Regions from separate parts of the Streptomyces sp. NPDC005794 genome, predicted to be linked through region 2. Evidence: riboswitches for the same ligand, from Rfam matches in the RefSeq annotation. Region 2 holds a riboswitch; the other holds the start of a gene.
What was found. A riboswitch is a leader RNA that binds a small molecule or an ion and turns the genes downstream of it on or off. The one in region 2 is predicted to bind cobalamin.
Positions count from the first base shown of each region.

Region 1: linked by a shared signal. The riboswitch ahead of ACFYQ5_RS30200 (cobalamin biosynthesis protein) and the one ahead of ACFYQ5_RS05010 (ribonucleoside-diphosphate reductase subunit alpha) in region 2 are both predicted to bind cobalamin.

Region 1 is NZ_JBIAIN010000023.1:54,248-61,315, forward strand. It holds gene ACFYQ5_RS30190 (anion permease) at 241-1,503, shown strand; gene ACFYQ5_RS30195 (hypothetical protein) at 1,516-1,740, shown strand; cobalamin riboswitch at 1,887-2,017, shown strand; gene ACFYQ5_RS30200 (cobalamin biosynthesis protein) at 2,146-3,090, shown strand; gene ACFYQ5_RS30205 (cobyric acid synthase) at 3,087-4,661, shown strand; gene ACFYQ5_RS30210 (putative cobaltochelatase) at 4,658-6,688, shown strand; gene cobO (cob(I)yrinic acid a,c-diamide adenosyltransferase) at 6,688-7,068, shown strand, end outside.
Region 2 is NZ_JBIAIN010000003.1:61,192-68,259, reverse strand. It holds gene ACFYQ5_RS05025 (DUF3311 domain-containing protein) at 82-336, shown strand; gene mctP (monocarboxylate uptake permease MctP) at 333-1,967, shown strand; gene ACFYQ5_RS05015 (GNAT family N-acetyltransferase) at 2,113-2,613, shown strand; cobalamin riboswitch at 2,654-2,789, shown strand; gene ACFYQ5_RS05010 (ribonucleoside-diphosphate reductase subunit alpha) at 2,926-5,322, shown strand; gene ACFYQ5_RS05005 (ribonucleotide-diphosphate reductase subunit beta) at 5,322-6,338, shown strand; gene ACFYQ5_RS05000 (hypothetical protein) at 6,355-6,567, opposite strand; gene ACFYQ5_RS04995 (GlxA family transcriptional regulator) at 6,649-7,068, shown strand, end outside.

The DNA of each region.
Region 1 (7,068 bases), on a different contig from region 2:
ATCCTAGGGTCACGTGACCGACGTCTCCTCAAGGGGACATATCGGGCTCGATCCGGACGCCGGACGCCGGGTGCGGCCGGTTCCCGCACCGGCGCGGAGGCACCCGACAGCACCGCACGCACACAAGCGGAATCGACATACGCGCATGGGGTCACCATGCCGCCCTGTCCAGTTCACCTTCCGTTCACCCTGGTTGCTTACGTTCCACGTGCCAATGACGTCGAACGATTGCCTGGGTAAATGGAACACATCACGCTGCTGCTCGCGATCGTGATCGTGACAGCTCTCGTGTTCGATTTCACGAACGGTTTCCACGACACCGCCAACGCGATGGCCACCACCATCTCGACCGGCGCTCTCAAGCCCAAGACAGCGGTGGCCATGTCCGCCGTTCTCAACCTCGTCGGCGCGTTCCTGTCGGTGGAGGTCGCCAAGACGATCTCCGGCGGGATCATCAATGAGAACGGCCTCAGAACCGAGGTCATCTTCGCCGCGCTCGTCGGCGCCATCCTGTGGAATCTGCTGACCTGGCTGGTCGGCCTGCCCTCCAGCTCTTCCCACGCACTCTTCGGCGGCCTCATCGGCGCCGCGGTCATGTCGGCCGGCTGGTCCTCGATCAACGGCGGCACCGTCGTCACGAAGGTCCTGCTGCCCGCGATCGCCGCGCCCGTCGTCGCCGGTCTCGCCGCCCTGCTGGCCACGAAGCTGACGTACCGCCTGAACCGGAAGATCACGGATCCGGCGCAGCTGAAGTCGACCGCCAAGGGGTACCGCGCCGGCCAGATCGCCTCGGCCGGTCTCGTCTCGCTCGCCCACGGCACCAACGACGCGCAGAAGACCATGGGCATCATCACCCTGGCCCTGGTCACCGGTGGCGTCCTCTCCCCCGGCTCCAACCCGCCGGTCTGGGTCATCGCCTCCGCCGGTATCGCCATCGCGCTGGGCACCTACCTCGGCGGCTGGCGCATCATCCGCACCATGGGCAGCGGCCTCACCGACCTGCGTCCGCCGCAGGGCTTCGCGGCCCAGACGAGCGCGGCCACGGTCATCCTGGCCTCCTCGCACCTCGGCTTCTCCCTCTCCACCACGCAGTCCTGCTCCGGCGCCGTCATGGGCGCGGGCCTCGGACGCAAGGGGGGCGTGGTCCGCTGGTCCACCGCCACCCGGATGTTCATCGCCTGGGGTCTGACGCTGCCGGCCGCCGGACTGGTCGGCGCGGGTGCCGAGTTCCTGACCAAGCAGGGCCCCTGGGGCGTCGCCGTGGTCGCCGTCCTGCTCGTCGCCGGCTCCGGCGCCATCTGGCTGGTGTCGCGCCGCAAGCCGGTCGACCACACCAATGTCAACGAGCCCGAGGACGAGCCCGCGGGCGTCGTCACGACCGCCATCGCGGCCGTCAGCCCGCCGCCCGCCGGTGTGGCCGCCACCGAGCTCAAGACCACCATCCACGCTCCGGCCACGACGGCCGAGACCCCGGCCGACCCGGCCCGGCCGGCCACGGTGTAAGGACAGATCCGCATGAACATCGACTGGGCAGCTCTCGCTTCCGTCTTCGGCGTCAGCCTCGTGATCACCGTGGCGCTGGTCGGCCTCTTCACCCTCGGCATCACGGGCCTCGCCAAGCAGACGCCGACGGCGCAGGGCGGCGGCGGGGCCGGCGTCCTGGCGCGCACCGGCGCGTACGCCTGCTTCGGGCTGTGCCTGGCGGCGGTCGCGTACGGGATCTATCTGATCGTCGCCTGACCTCCGCTCAGACGCGCACCGGCCGGACACACCCCGTGTGTGTCCGGCCGGTGTGCGTCTGAGCACACTGAAGCCTCGCAGGTCAGCGGCAGGTTGACGGGCGTTCGCGGCGCGTGGTGGACTGCCGGAGCCATGTACGGCGACAGAAGAGGAAGCCGGTGCGAATCCGGCGCGGTCCCGCCACTGTCACCGGGGAGCAGCCTCCACACGGAAGTCACGGCCCGTCACCGCGGGCTGGAAGGCCGGAGGACCTGCGGATCCGGAAGCCAGGAGACTCTCGTCGCCGGTCACGTCGAACCAGGGCGCGGACCCTGAGTGAGGACATACGCCATGCCTGGCTGCCCTGCGTCGGTCGCCGTACCACCCGCTGTGAAGGTCCTTCGAGGCGCGACGGCCGGCTGAGCGGTGCGAGCCGACCGCATCTTCGCGTACGGCGCCGCCGCCGGTCTGATCGGCGACCTGCTGCTCGGTGACCCCCGGCGGGGTCACCCCGTCGCCGCCTTCGGGCGTGCCGCGGCGGGGGCCGAGGGCCGTCTGTGGCGCGATCACCGTGGCTGGGGTGCCCTGCACGCGCTCGTCTGTGCCGGGGGTGCCACGGGCGCCGCCGCGCTGGCCGCCCGTGCCGTACGGGACCGTCCCGCCGCCGCCGTGGCGCTGACCGCCGCCGCCACCTGGTCCGTCGTCGGTGGCACCTCGCTGGGCCGCGAGGCGCGCGCCATCGGCGGGGCGCTGGCCGCCGGGGACGTCGAGCTGGCCCGGGAGCGGCTGCCGCATCTGTGCGGCCGTGATCCGCAGGCACTGGACGCGCAGCAGATCGCCCGCGCGGTGGTGGAGTCCGTCGCCGAGAACACGTCGGACGCCGTCGTGGGAGCCCTGGTGTGGGGTGCACTCGGCGGAGTGCCCGGACTGGTCGCCTTCCGGGCCGTCAACACGCTCGACGCCATGGTCGGGCACACGTCGCCCCGCTACCGGCGCTACGGCTGGGCATCCGCCCGGCTCGACGACGTCGCCGGCTGGCCCGGGGCCCGGCTCACCGCCGTGCTCGCCGTGGCCGCCGGGGGACGCCCTCGCGAGGCCGTCCGGGCCTGGCGGGCCGACGCGGGCCGGCATCCCAGCCCCAACGCGGGCCCGGTGGAGGCCTCGTTCGCGGGCGCGCTCGGCGTACGGCTCGGCGGCACCCTCGCGTACGGCGGGCGGGTCGAGCACCGGCCCGTGCTCAACGGCGGGGCCGGCCGGGACGTGCGGGTCACGGACATCGAACGCGCGGTGCGGCTGTCGCGCCGGGTGAGTGTGCTGGCCCTCGCCGTGTGTGCGGTGGGGCGGTCGGCCATGGGACGGAGAGGCGAATGAGCGGCGGGCTGCTGGTCGCGGGAACCACGTCGGACGCGGGCAAGAGCGTCGTCACGGCCGGGATCTGCCGGTGGTTGGTGCGCCAGGGGGTGAAGGTCGCACCGTTCAAGGCGCAGAACATGTCGCTGAACTCGTTCGTCACCCGGGAGGGCGCGGAGATCGGCCGGGCCCAGGCGATGCAGGCGCAGGCCGCCCGGGTGGAGCCGTCGGCGCTGATGAACCCGGTGCTGCTCAAGCCCGGCGGTGACCGGTCGAGCCAGGTCGTACTGATGGGAAAGCCGGTCGGCGAGATGAGTGCGCGCGGCTATCACGGAGGGCGCCAGGAGGCGCTGCTGGGGACGGTCGTTGACTGTCTGGAGCAGCTGCGGGGCACGTATGACGCCGTGATCTGCGAGGGGGCGGGCAGTCCGGCCGAGATCAATCTGCGGCGTACGGACATCGTGAACATGGGCATCGCCCGGGCCGCGCGCTTTCCCGTGCTGGTGGTCGGCGACATCGACCGGGGCGGTGTGTTCGCCTCGTTCTTCGGTACGACGGCGCTGCTGAGCCCCGAGGACCAGTCGCTGGTCGCCGGATATCTCGTCAACAAGTTCCGTGGTGACGTGTCTCTGCTGGAGCCCGGTCTCGACATGCTGCTCGGGCTCACGGGCCGGCGGACGTACGGGGTGCTGCCGTACGCCCACGGGCTGGGCATCGACGAGGAGGACGGGCTGCGGGTGTCGATGCGGGGCGCCGTACGGGAGTCGGTCGTGGCGCCGCCGCACGGTGAGGACGTGTTGCGGGTCGCGGTGTGCGCCGTACCGCTGATGTCGAACTTCACCGATGTGGACGCCCTGGCGGCCGAGCCGGGTGTGGTGGTGCGGTTCGTGGACCGGGCGGAGGAGCTCGCCGACGCCGACCTCGTGATCGTGCCCGGGACGCGGGGCACCGTGAAGGCGCTGGCGTGGCTGCGCGAGCGGGGACTCGCCGACGCGCTGCGGCGGCGGGCCGCCGAGGGGCGGCCGGTACTGGGGATCTGCGGCGGGTTCCAGGTGCTGGGTGAGCGCGTCGAGGACGACGTGGAGTCACGGGCCGGTCTGGTCGAGGGGCTCGGGCTGCTGCCGGTGCGGGTCCGCTTCGGCCGGGAGAAGGTCCTGGGGCGGCCCGTCGGGTCGGCGCTCGGGGAACCGGTGGAGGGTTACGAGATCCATCACGGGGTGGCCGAGGTGACGGGCGGCGAACCGTTCCTGGACGGGTGCCGGGTGGGTTCGGTCTGGGGGACGCACTGGCACGGGTCGCTGGAGAGCGACGCGTTCCGGCGGGCGTTCCTGGTCGAGGTCGCGCGGGCCGCGGGACGGCGGTTCGTCCCGGCGCCGGACACGAGCTTCGGGGCGCTGCGGGAGGAACAGCTGGACCGGCTGGGGGACCTGATCGAGGAGCACACCGACACGGACGCCTTGTGGCGGCTCATCGAGACCGGCGCGCCCGAGGGGCTGCCGTTCATCGCCCCGGGCGCGCCGGGGGCACCCGTTCCTGAGACAACCGGCGCGCTCGGTCATGCAGGTGTGATCGCTACAGAGGAGGCCTTGTGAACACGCCCTATCCCTTCACCGCCATCGTCGGGCAGGACGATCTGCGGCTCGGTCTCCTGCTCAACGCCGTCAGTCCCGCCGTCGGCGGGGTCCTGGTCCGGGGTGAGAAGGGCACCGCGAAGTCCACCGCCGTACGGGCGCTCGCCGCGCTCATGCCCGAGGTCGCGGTCGTGGCGGGGTGCCGCTTCTCGTGCGACCCCGGCGCGCCCGATCCGGCGTGTCCCGACGGCCCCCACGAGACGGGGACGGGCGTGTCGCGCCCGGCGCGGACCGTGGAGCTTCCGGTCGGCGCGTCGGAGGACCGGCTGGTCGGGGCTCTCGACATCGAACGGGCCCTCTCGGAGGGCGTGAAGGCCTTCGAGCCGGGGCTCCTCGCCGACGCCCATCGCGGGATCCTGTACGTCGACGAGGTCAACCTCCTCCATGACCACCTGGTGGACCTGCTGCTCGACGCGGCGGCCATGGGCGCCTCGTACGTCGAGCGCGAAGGCGTCTCCGTCCGTCACGCGGCACGCTTCCTTCTGGTCGGGACGATGAATCCGGAAGAGGGCGAGCTCCGGCCGCAGTTGCTGGACCGCTTCGGGCTGACCGTCGAGGTGGCCGCCTCGCGTGAGACGGACCTGCGCGTCGAGGTCGTACGGCGCAGGCTCGCCTACGACGACGATCCGGCCGCCTTCGCCGCACGGTGGGCCGACGAGGAGGCCGCGCTGCGTGAGCGGATCGTCGCCGCGCGCGCCCTGCTTCCCCGGGTGGTGCTCGGCGACGGCGTGCTGCGGCAGATCGCGGCGACGTGTGCGGCGTTCGAGGTCGACGGGATGCGGGCCGACATCGTCATGGCCCGCACCGCGACGGCGCTGGCCGCGTGGGCGGGCCGCGAGGAGGTCGTCGCGGACGACGTGCGGCAGGCCGCGCTCCTGGCACTCCCCCACCGTCGACGGCGCAATCCGTTCGACGCGCCCGGGCTGGACGAGGACAAGCTGGACGACGCCCTCCAGGACGCCGCGGACGAGAACGACGGGGGCGACGACGACCCGGACCCCGACGGACCCGGCGGCGGCGTGCCACCGCAGGGCGGCGGCCCCGACGACGGCGGTACGGACACGCCCGGCCCCGACGACGGGGGCACGGACACGCCCGGCCGTGACGAGGCGGGGAGCGGCGGAGCGCCCGCGCCGGGCGGCGGCGCCGGGGAACAGCAGCCGGTGCGGGCCGGCGAGCCGTTCCGCACGAAGATGCTGAGCGTGCCCGGCCTGGGCGAGGGCGCGGCCGGGCGGCGGTCCCGGGCGCGTACCGAGCACGGCCGGACCACCGGGTCGCGGCGGCCCGAGGGTGCGCTGACGAAGCTGCACCTGGCGGCGACCGTACAGGCGGCGGCGCCGCACCAGCGGGCGCGCGGGCGGTCGGGGCGAGGACTCGTCGTACGGCGTGACGATCTGCGGCAGGCGACCCGGGAGGGGCGCGAGGGCAATCTGGTGCTGTTCGTCGTGGACGCCTCCGGGTCGATGGCGGCCCGGCAGCGGATGGCCGCCGTCAAGGGCGCGGTGATGTCGCTGCTGCTGGACGCCTACCAGCGGCGTGACAAGGTCGGCCTGGTCACTTTCCGGGGCAAGGACGCCGAGGTGGCGCTGCCGCCCACCTCGTCGGTGGACGCGGCTGCCGCACGGCTGGAGTCGCTGCCGACCGGCGGTCGCACCCCGCTGGCCGCCGGACTGCTCAGGGCGCACGACGTGCTGCGGGTGGAGCGGCTGCGCGATCCGTCGCGCCGCCCGCTGCTCGTGGTGGTGACGGACGGCCGGGCGACCGGGGGCGTCGATCCGGTGGCGCTGGCGGCGCGGGCCGGGCGGCTGCACGCCTCCGAGGGGACCGCTTCCGTCGTCGTGGACTGCGAGTCGGGGTTCGTACGCCTCGGTCTCGCCGCACAGCTCGCACGGGATCTGGGGGGCAGCGCGGTCACGCTCGACGAGCTGCGCGCCGACTCGATCGCCGGGCTGGTCAAGGACATCACTGCTGCCGGGAGGGCCGCTTAATGCCACAGGGACAGCCGGTATCGGTACCGGACGACGGACTGACGACACGTCAGCGGCGTAACCGTCCGCTGCTGTTCGTCCACACGGGCATCGGCAAGGGCAAGTCGACGGCGGCCTTCGGGCTGGCGCTGCGGGCCTGGAACCAGGGGTGGCCGATCGGGGTGTTCCAGTTCGTGAAGTCGGCGAAGTGGAAGGTCGGCGAGGAGAACGCGCTGAAGGTGCTCGGGGCGAGCGGCGAGGGCGGCACCGTCGACTGGCACAAGATGGGCGAGGGCTGGTCGTGGGTCCAGCGGGGCATTCACGGTGACAACTCCGACAACGAGGAGAAGGCCCGCGAGGGCTGGGAGCAGGTCAAGCGTGACCTGACGGCGGAGACGTAC
Region 2 (7,068 bases):
GGGGGGTGACGATGGCCGGAACTCTCGCTTAGATTTCCTGCGCATTGCACCAGGTGATCAGCGAGGGGACGGAGCCGCCACATGCCGGAAGAAAACGGTGCGAAACCACCGACAGTGACACCCACCAGGGTGGTCATCGCGCTCTGCCTGATCGCGCCGTTCGTGGCGATGCTCTGGGTCAGCTCGTACGCGAAGGTCGAACCGACCTTCATCGGCATCCCGTTCTTCTACTGGTACCAGATGCTCTGGGTACTGATCTCGACCGCTCTCACCATGATCGCGTACAAGCTGTGGCAGCGTGACCAGCGCGCCCGCAAGGGGGGTGCCTCCGCATGAAGGACGGCGTGAACGGCGTCGCACTCGCCGTATTCATCTTCTTCTTCGTGGCCGTCACGGTCATCGGATTCATGGCCGCGCGCTGGCGCAAGGCCGAGAACGAGGCCAGCCTCGACGAATGGGGCCTGGGCGGACGGTCGTTCGGCACCTGGGTCACCTGGTTCCTGCTCGGCGGCGACCTCTACACGGCGTACACCTTCGTCGCGGTGCCCGCGGCGATCTACGCGGCGGGCGCGGCCGGCTTCTTCGCCGTCCCGTACACGATCCTCGTCTACCCGCTGATCTTCACCTTCCTGCCGCGCCTCTGGTCGGTCTCGCACAAGCACGGCTACGTCACCACGTCGGACTTCGTCCGTGGCCGCTTCGGCTCGAAGGGGCTCTCGCTGGCGATCGCCCTCACCGGCATCCTCGCCACCATGCCGTACATCGCACTCCAGCTGGTCGGCATCCAGGCCGTGCTGGACGTCATGGGCGTCGGCGGCGGCGAGACCACGCACTGGTTCATCAAGGACCTGCCGCTGCTGATCGCCTTCGCCGTCCTCGCCGCGTACACCTACTCCTCGGGGCTGCGCGCGCCCGCACTCATCGCGTTCGTCAAGGACGGCCTGATCTACCTGGTCATCGCCGTGGCGATCATCTACATCCCGATCAAGCTCGGGGGCTTCGACAGCATCTTCGCGAAGGCGAGCGAGGCGTTCGCGCAGACCAACGAGGCGACGGGCCAGCCGCGCGGTGCGCTGGTGCCCGGCGACATGGGTCAGTGGGGCTACGCCACGCTGGCTCTGGGTTCGGCGCTGGCCCTCTTCATGTACCCGCACTCGATCACGGCGACGCTGTCCAGCCGCAGCCGTGAGGTGATCCGGCGCAACACCACGATCCTGCCGCTGTATTCGCTGATGCTGGGTCTGCTGGCCCTGCTCGGATTCATGGCGATCGCCGCTGGGATCAAGGTGGACAACGGCCAGCTCGCGATCCCCCAGCTGTTCGAGACCATGTTCCCCGACTGGTTCGCGGGCGTGGCCTTCGCCGCGATCGGTATCGGCGCCCTGGTGCCGGCCGCGATCATGTCGATCGCCGCGGCGAACCTCTTCACCCGCAACATCTACAAGGACTTCATCAAGCCCGACGCGACCCCGGCCCAGGAGACCAAGGTCTCCAAGCTGGTCTCGCTGCTGGTCAAGGTCGGCGCGCTGGCCTTCGTCCTCACCATGGACAAGACGGTCGCGATCAACTTCCAGCTGCTGGGCGGAATCTGGATCCTCCAGACGATGCCGGCCCTGGTGGGCGGCCTGTTCACCCGGTGGTTCCACCGCTGGGCCCTGATCGCGGGCTGGGCGGTCGGCATGATCTACGGAACGGTGGCCGCGTACGGCGTCGCCAGCCCGACGCAGAAGCACTTCGGCGGGTCCTCGAAGGAGATTCCGGGAATCGGCGAGATCGGCTACATCGGTCTCACCGCGTTCGTACTGAACCTCGTCGTCGTGGTCGTGCTGACCTTCGTCCTCAACGCGGTGAAGGCCCCGGCCGGAGTGGACGAGACCTCGCCGTCCGACTACACGGCGGACGTCGGCGACGCGGGCGTCAAGGCCGAGCTTCCGCCGGCCACGGCGGGTGCGCCGGGCGGTCACTGACCTTCCCCAGCGGTCACGGGGCACGACGCCGTCCCGGCAGGGTCCGCCCTGCCGGGACGGCGTCGTATCAGGCAGGACCCCACGGGCCCGCCGTCGGCCGGAACCGGGGCGCGCCACGCCCCTCGGTTGCGGCAGACTGCGGCCCATGGACGTATCGATCAGGCCGGTCCGGCCGGCTCAGTTCGAGGACCTCGGCGAGATCACCGCCCAGGCCTATCTCGGTGACGGCCTGCTGGACTTCGGCGCCGAGGATCCCTATCTGGAACAGCTCCGCGCGGTGGGTCGACGGGCGGCGGAGGCCGAGGTGCTGGTCGCGGTGGACGCCGACGGCCGGCTGCTGGGCGGCGTCACCTACGTCGCGCCCGGCAGCCCGTGGGCGGACATCGCCGGGGACCACGAAGCCGAATTCCGGATGCTGGCGGTCGCGCCGGAGGCGCGTGGGCGCGGGGCGGGCGAGGCCCTCGTACGGGCCTGTATCGACCGGGCACGAGCCGCCGGCGGGCTCTCCGCGATCGTCCTGTCGACACAGCCCTCCATGCTGGACGCCCACCGGATCTACCGGCGCCTCGGCTTCGTACGGACTCCGGAGCGGGACTGGTACCCGCTGGAAGGCCTCTCGCTCCTCACCTTCCGCCTGGAACTCTGACCCACCACGACACAACATGTGGGGGCTACTTCGATCGGCAGCCCCCACATGTATGCTCGACCTCGCTGTCGCCGCAGGGGAATCCGGTGTGAATCCGGAACTGTCCCGCAACGGTGTGATCGGTGTGTTTCGCGCACCCCGAAGTCCGAAGACCTGTCGACAGTGCGTCCGGCTCGACCGAACCGGACGTCAGACGTCCGGGCCCCGCGGAGGGCCGGTGGACGCCGTGCGCCGTGCTGCCCTTCCCCGGGCGCCGTCGTGCCCGGCTGCCCCGCTCCCGCAGGCCCTGAGCCGAGCGAGGGATAGCCCCCAGTGACCATCGCGCCAGCCGATCCGGTTTCAGCCGCGGAATCCGAAGGCCGCACCACCGACGCACCCGGGACCGCGCTGCTGCGGACCCTGACCGACCTCACCGCCGATCTGCCCGACACCGACCCCGGACGGGTCGCAGCCTCCGCACTGCGCGGCCGCAGCGCGCGGGCGGACGAGGCCGAGCTGCGCTCGCTGGCCACCGAGGCGGCCGCAGGCCTGATCTCCGAGGACCCGGCCTACTCCAGGCTCGCCGCCCGGCTCCTCACCCGGGCCGTCGCGGACGAGGCCGCCGGTCAGGGCGCTGTCTCCTTCTCGGCGTCGGTCGCCGTCGGACATCGCGAGGGCCTCATCGCGGACCGTACGGCCGAGTTCGTCGCGCTGCACGCCGCCGCTCTCGACTCGCTGGTCGACCAGGCGCTCGCCGACGGCGCCGACGACCGCTTCGGCTACTTCGGGCTGCGGACACTGCACAGCCGCTACCTGCTGCGCCACCCGCTCACCCGCGAGGTCGTGGAGACCCCGCAGCACTTCCTGCTGCGCGTCGCCGCCGGGCTCGCCGAGGACACCTCCGAGCGCGCCCTGGAGGAAGTGGCCGCGCTGTACGGCCTGATGAGCCGGCTCGACTACCTGCCCTCCTCCCCCACCCTCTTCAACTCCGGCACCCGTCACCCGCAGATGTCGTCCTGCTACCTGCTGGACTCACCGCTGGACGAGCTCGACTCGATCTACGACCGCTACCACCAGGTGGCGCGCCTCTCCAAGCACGCGGGCGGCATCGGCCTCTCGTACTCCCGCATCCGCGCCCGGGGTTCGCTCATCCGGGGCACCAACGGGCACTCCAACGGCATCGTGCCGTTCCTGAAGACGCTCGACGCCTCGGTCGCCGCCGTCAACCAGGGCGGCCGGCGCAAGGGCGCCGCCGCCGTCTACCTGGAGACCTGGCACGCGGACATCGAGGAGTTCCTGGAGCTGCGCGACAACACCGGCGAGGACCAGCGGCGTACGCACAACCTCAATCTGGCGCACTGGATCCCGGACGAGTTCATGCGGCGCGTCGACGCGGACACCGAGTGGTCGCTGTTCTCCCCGGCGGACACCCCCGAGCTGGTGGACCTGTGGGGCGACGCGTTCGACGCCGCGTACCGGGCCGCCGAGGCCAAGGGGCTCGCCCGCAAGACCCTCCCGGCCCGTGAGCTGTACGGACGCATGATGCGGACGCTCGCGCAGACCGGGCAGGGCTGGATGACGTTCAAGGACGCCTCCAACCGGACCGCGAACCAGACCGCCGAGCCGGGCCGCGTCGTGCACTCCTCGAATCTCTGCACCGAGATCCTGGAGGTCACCGACGACGGCGAGACGGCCGTCTGCAACCTGGGGTCGGTCAATCTCGGTGCGTTCGTCGCCGACGGCACCATCGACTGGGAGCGGCTGGACGCCACCGTGCGTACGGCGGTGACCTTCCTCGACCGCGTGGTGGACATCAACTTCTACCCGACCGAACAGGCCGGCCGGTCCAACGCCCGCTGGCGCCCGGTGGGCCTGGGAGCGATGGGCCTGCAGGACGTCTTCTTCAAGCTGCGCCTGCCGTTCGACTCCCCTGAGGCCCGCGCGCTGTCCACGAGGATCTCCGAGCGGATCATGCTGGCCGCGTACGAGGCCTCCTGCGACCTCGCCGAGAGGTCGGGCCCGCTGCCCGCCTGGTCCGAGACCCGCGCCGCCCGGGGCGTGCTGCACCCGGACCACTACGCCACCGCGCTGAACTGGCCGGAGCGCTGGGACGCGCTGCGTGCCCGGATCGCGAAGAGCGGGATGCGCAACTCCCTGCTGCTCGCCATCGCGCCGACGGCGACGATCGCCTCCATCGCCGGGGTGTACGAGTGCATCGAGCCGCAGGTCTCCAACCTCTTCAAGCGCGAGACGCTGAGCGGGGAGTTCCTCCAGGTCAACGCCTACCTCGTGGACGAGCTGAAGAAGCTCGGCGTCTGGGACGCGCGGACCCGTGAGGCGCTGCGCGAGGCGAGCGGCTCCGTGCAGGGCTTCGCCTGGATCCCCGAGGACGTGCGGGCGCTGTACCGCACGGCGTGGGAGATCCCGCAGCGCGGCCTGATCGACATGGCGGCGGCCCGTACGCCGTTCCTCGACCAGAGCCAGTCGCTGAACCTGTTCCTGGAGACGCCGACGATCGGCAAGCTCTCCTCGATGTACGCGTACGCCTGGAAGCAGGGGCTGAAGACGACGTACTACCTGCGTTCGCGCCCGGCGACCCGGATCGCCCGCGCGGCGTCCGGGACGGCCGCAGCCGCTGCCCCGATTCCCGTACAGCAGGCCGCCGCTCCCGACGCGGACGCGATCGCCTGCTCCCTCGAAAACCCCGAGTCCTGCGAGGCCTGCCAGTAATGACCACGTCCGCGAACAAGAACCTGCTCGACCCGGGCTTCGAACTGACCCTGCGCCCCATGCGCTACCCGGACTTCTACGAGCGCTACCGGGACGCGATCAAGAACACCTGGACGGTGGAGGAGGTCGACCTCCACTCCGACGTCTCCGACCTCGCCAAGCTCTCACCCGGTGAGCAGCACATGATCGGCCGGCTGGTCGCGTTCTTCGCGACGGGTGACTCGATCGTCTCCAACAACCTGGTGCTGACGCTCTACAAGCACATCAACTCGCCCGAGGCCCGGCTGTACCTGTCGCGGCAGCTGTTCGAGGAGGCCGTGCACGTCCAGTTCTATCTGACGCTGCTCGACACCTACCTCCCGGACCCGGAGGACCGCGCGGCGGCCTTCGACGCGGTCGAGGAGATCCCCTCGATCCGTGAGAAGGCCCAGTTCTGCTTCAGGTGGATGGACTCGGTCGAGAAGATCGAGCGGCTGGAGACGAAGGCCGACCGCCGGCGCTTCCTGCTCAACCTGATCTGCTTCGCCGCGTGCATCGAAGGCCTGTTCTTCTACGGCGCGTTCGCGTACGTCTACTGGTTCCGCTCGCGCGGCCTGCTGCACGGTCTCGCCACGGGCACCAACTGGGTGTTCCGTGACGAGACGATGCACATGAACTTCGCGTTCGAGGTCGTGGACACCGTCCGCAAGGAGGAGCCCGACCTCTTCGACGACGAGCTCCAGCAGCAGGTCACCGAGATGCTGAGGGAGGCCGTCGAGGCGGAGCTGCAGTTCGGCCGCGATCTGTGCGGCGAGGGCCTGCCGGGGATGAACACCGAGTCCATGCGTCAGTACCTGGAGTGCGTCGCCGACCAGCGGCTCACCCGGCTCGGCTTCCCCGCGCTCTACGGTTCCGAGAACCCGTTCTCGTTCATGGAGCTCCAGGGGGTGCAGGAGCTGACGAACTTCTTCGAGCGCCGCCCCTCCGCGTACCAGGTGGCGGTGGAGGGGTCCGTCGGCTTCGACGACGACTTCTAAATCCTTCCAGATCCTTCTAGATCCGCGCCCAGGACCTGATGTACGGGCGCCGCGTGACCGTGACCGGTTGCGCGGTGCCCGCCTTTTCCGGGGGTGCCGCCGCTCCGCGCCGTGCCGCTTCCCGCAGCTCGCGGTCGATCCGGAGTTCCCTCGCGAACCCGACGAGCGCGGGCAGCAGCACGAGGGCGAAAAGGGCGGCTATGACCAGGTAGCTCAGGAATGTGTTCATGGCTCTACTGTCGTCCGCGCGCCCGAATTCCGGCAGTGGCAGGACTGTCACACCCCCTCGAATTACTGCCACACTGACGTCATGCTGAAGAATGTCGCCGTCCTGCTGCTCGACGAGGTCCATCCCTTCGAACTCGGCGTCCTGTGCGAGGTGTTCGGGCTCGACCGCTCCGAGGACGGGCTGCCCGTCCAGGACTTCGCGGTCGTCTCCGCGGAGGGCCCGGTGCTGCGGACGCACGCCGGGTTCTCCATCAACACCCCCTACGGCCTGGACCGGCTGGAGGAGGCCGACCTCATCGCCGTACCCGCCGGGAGCCACTTCGTGGAGCGGAAGTACCCGGAGGAGGCCCTGGAGGCCCTGCGCCGGGCGGTCGAGCGCGGCGCGCGGGTGCTGAGCGTCTGCTCCGGCGCCTTCGTCCTCGGTGAGGCAGGGCTGCTGGACGGCCGCCGCTGCACCACGCACTGGCGGCACTCCGACGAGCTGGCGCGCCGCTTCCCGAAG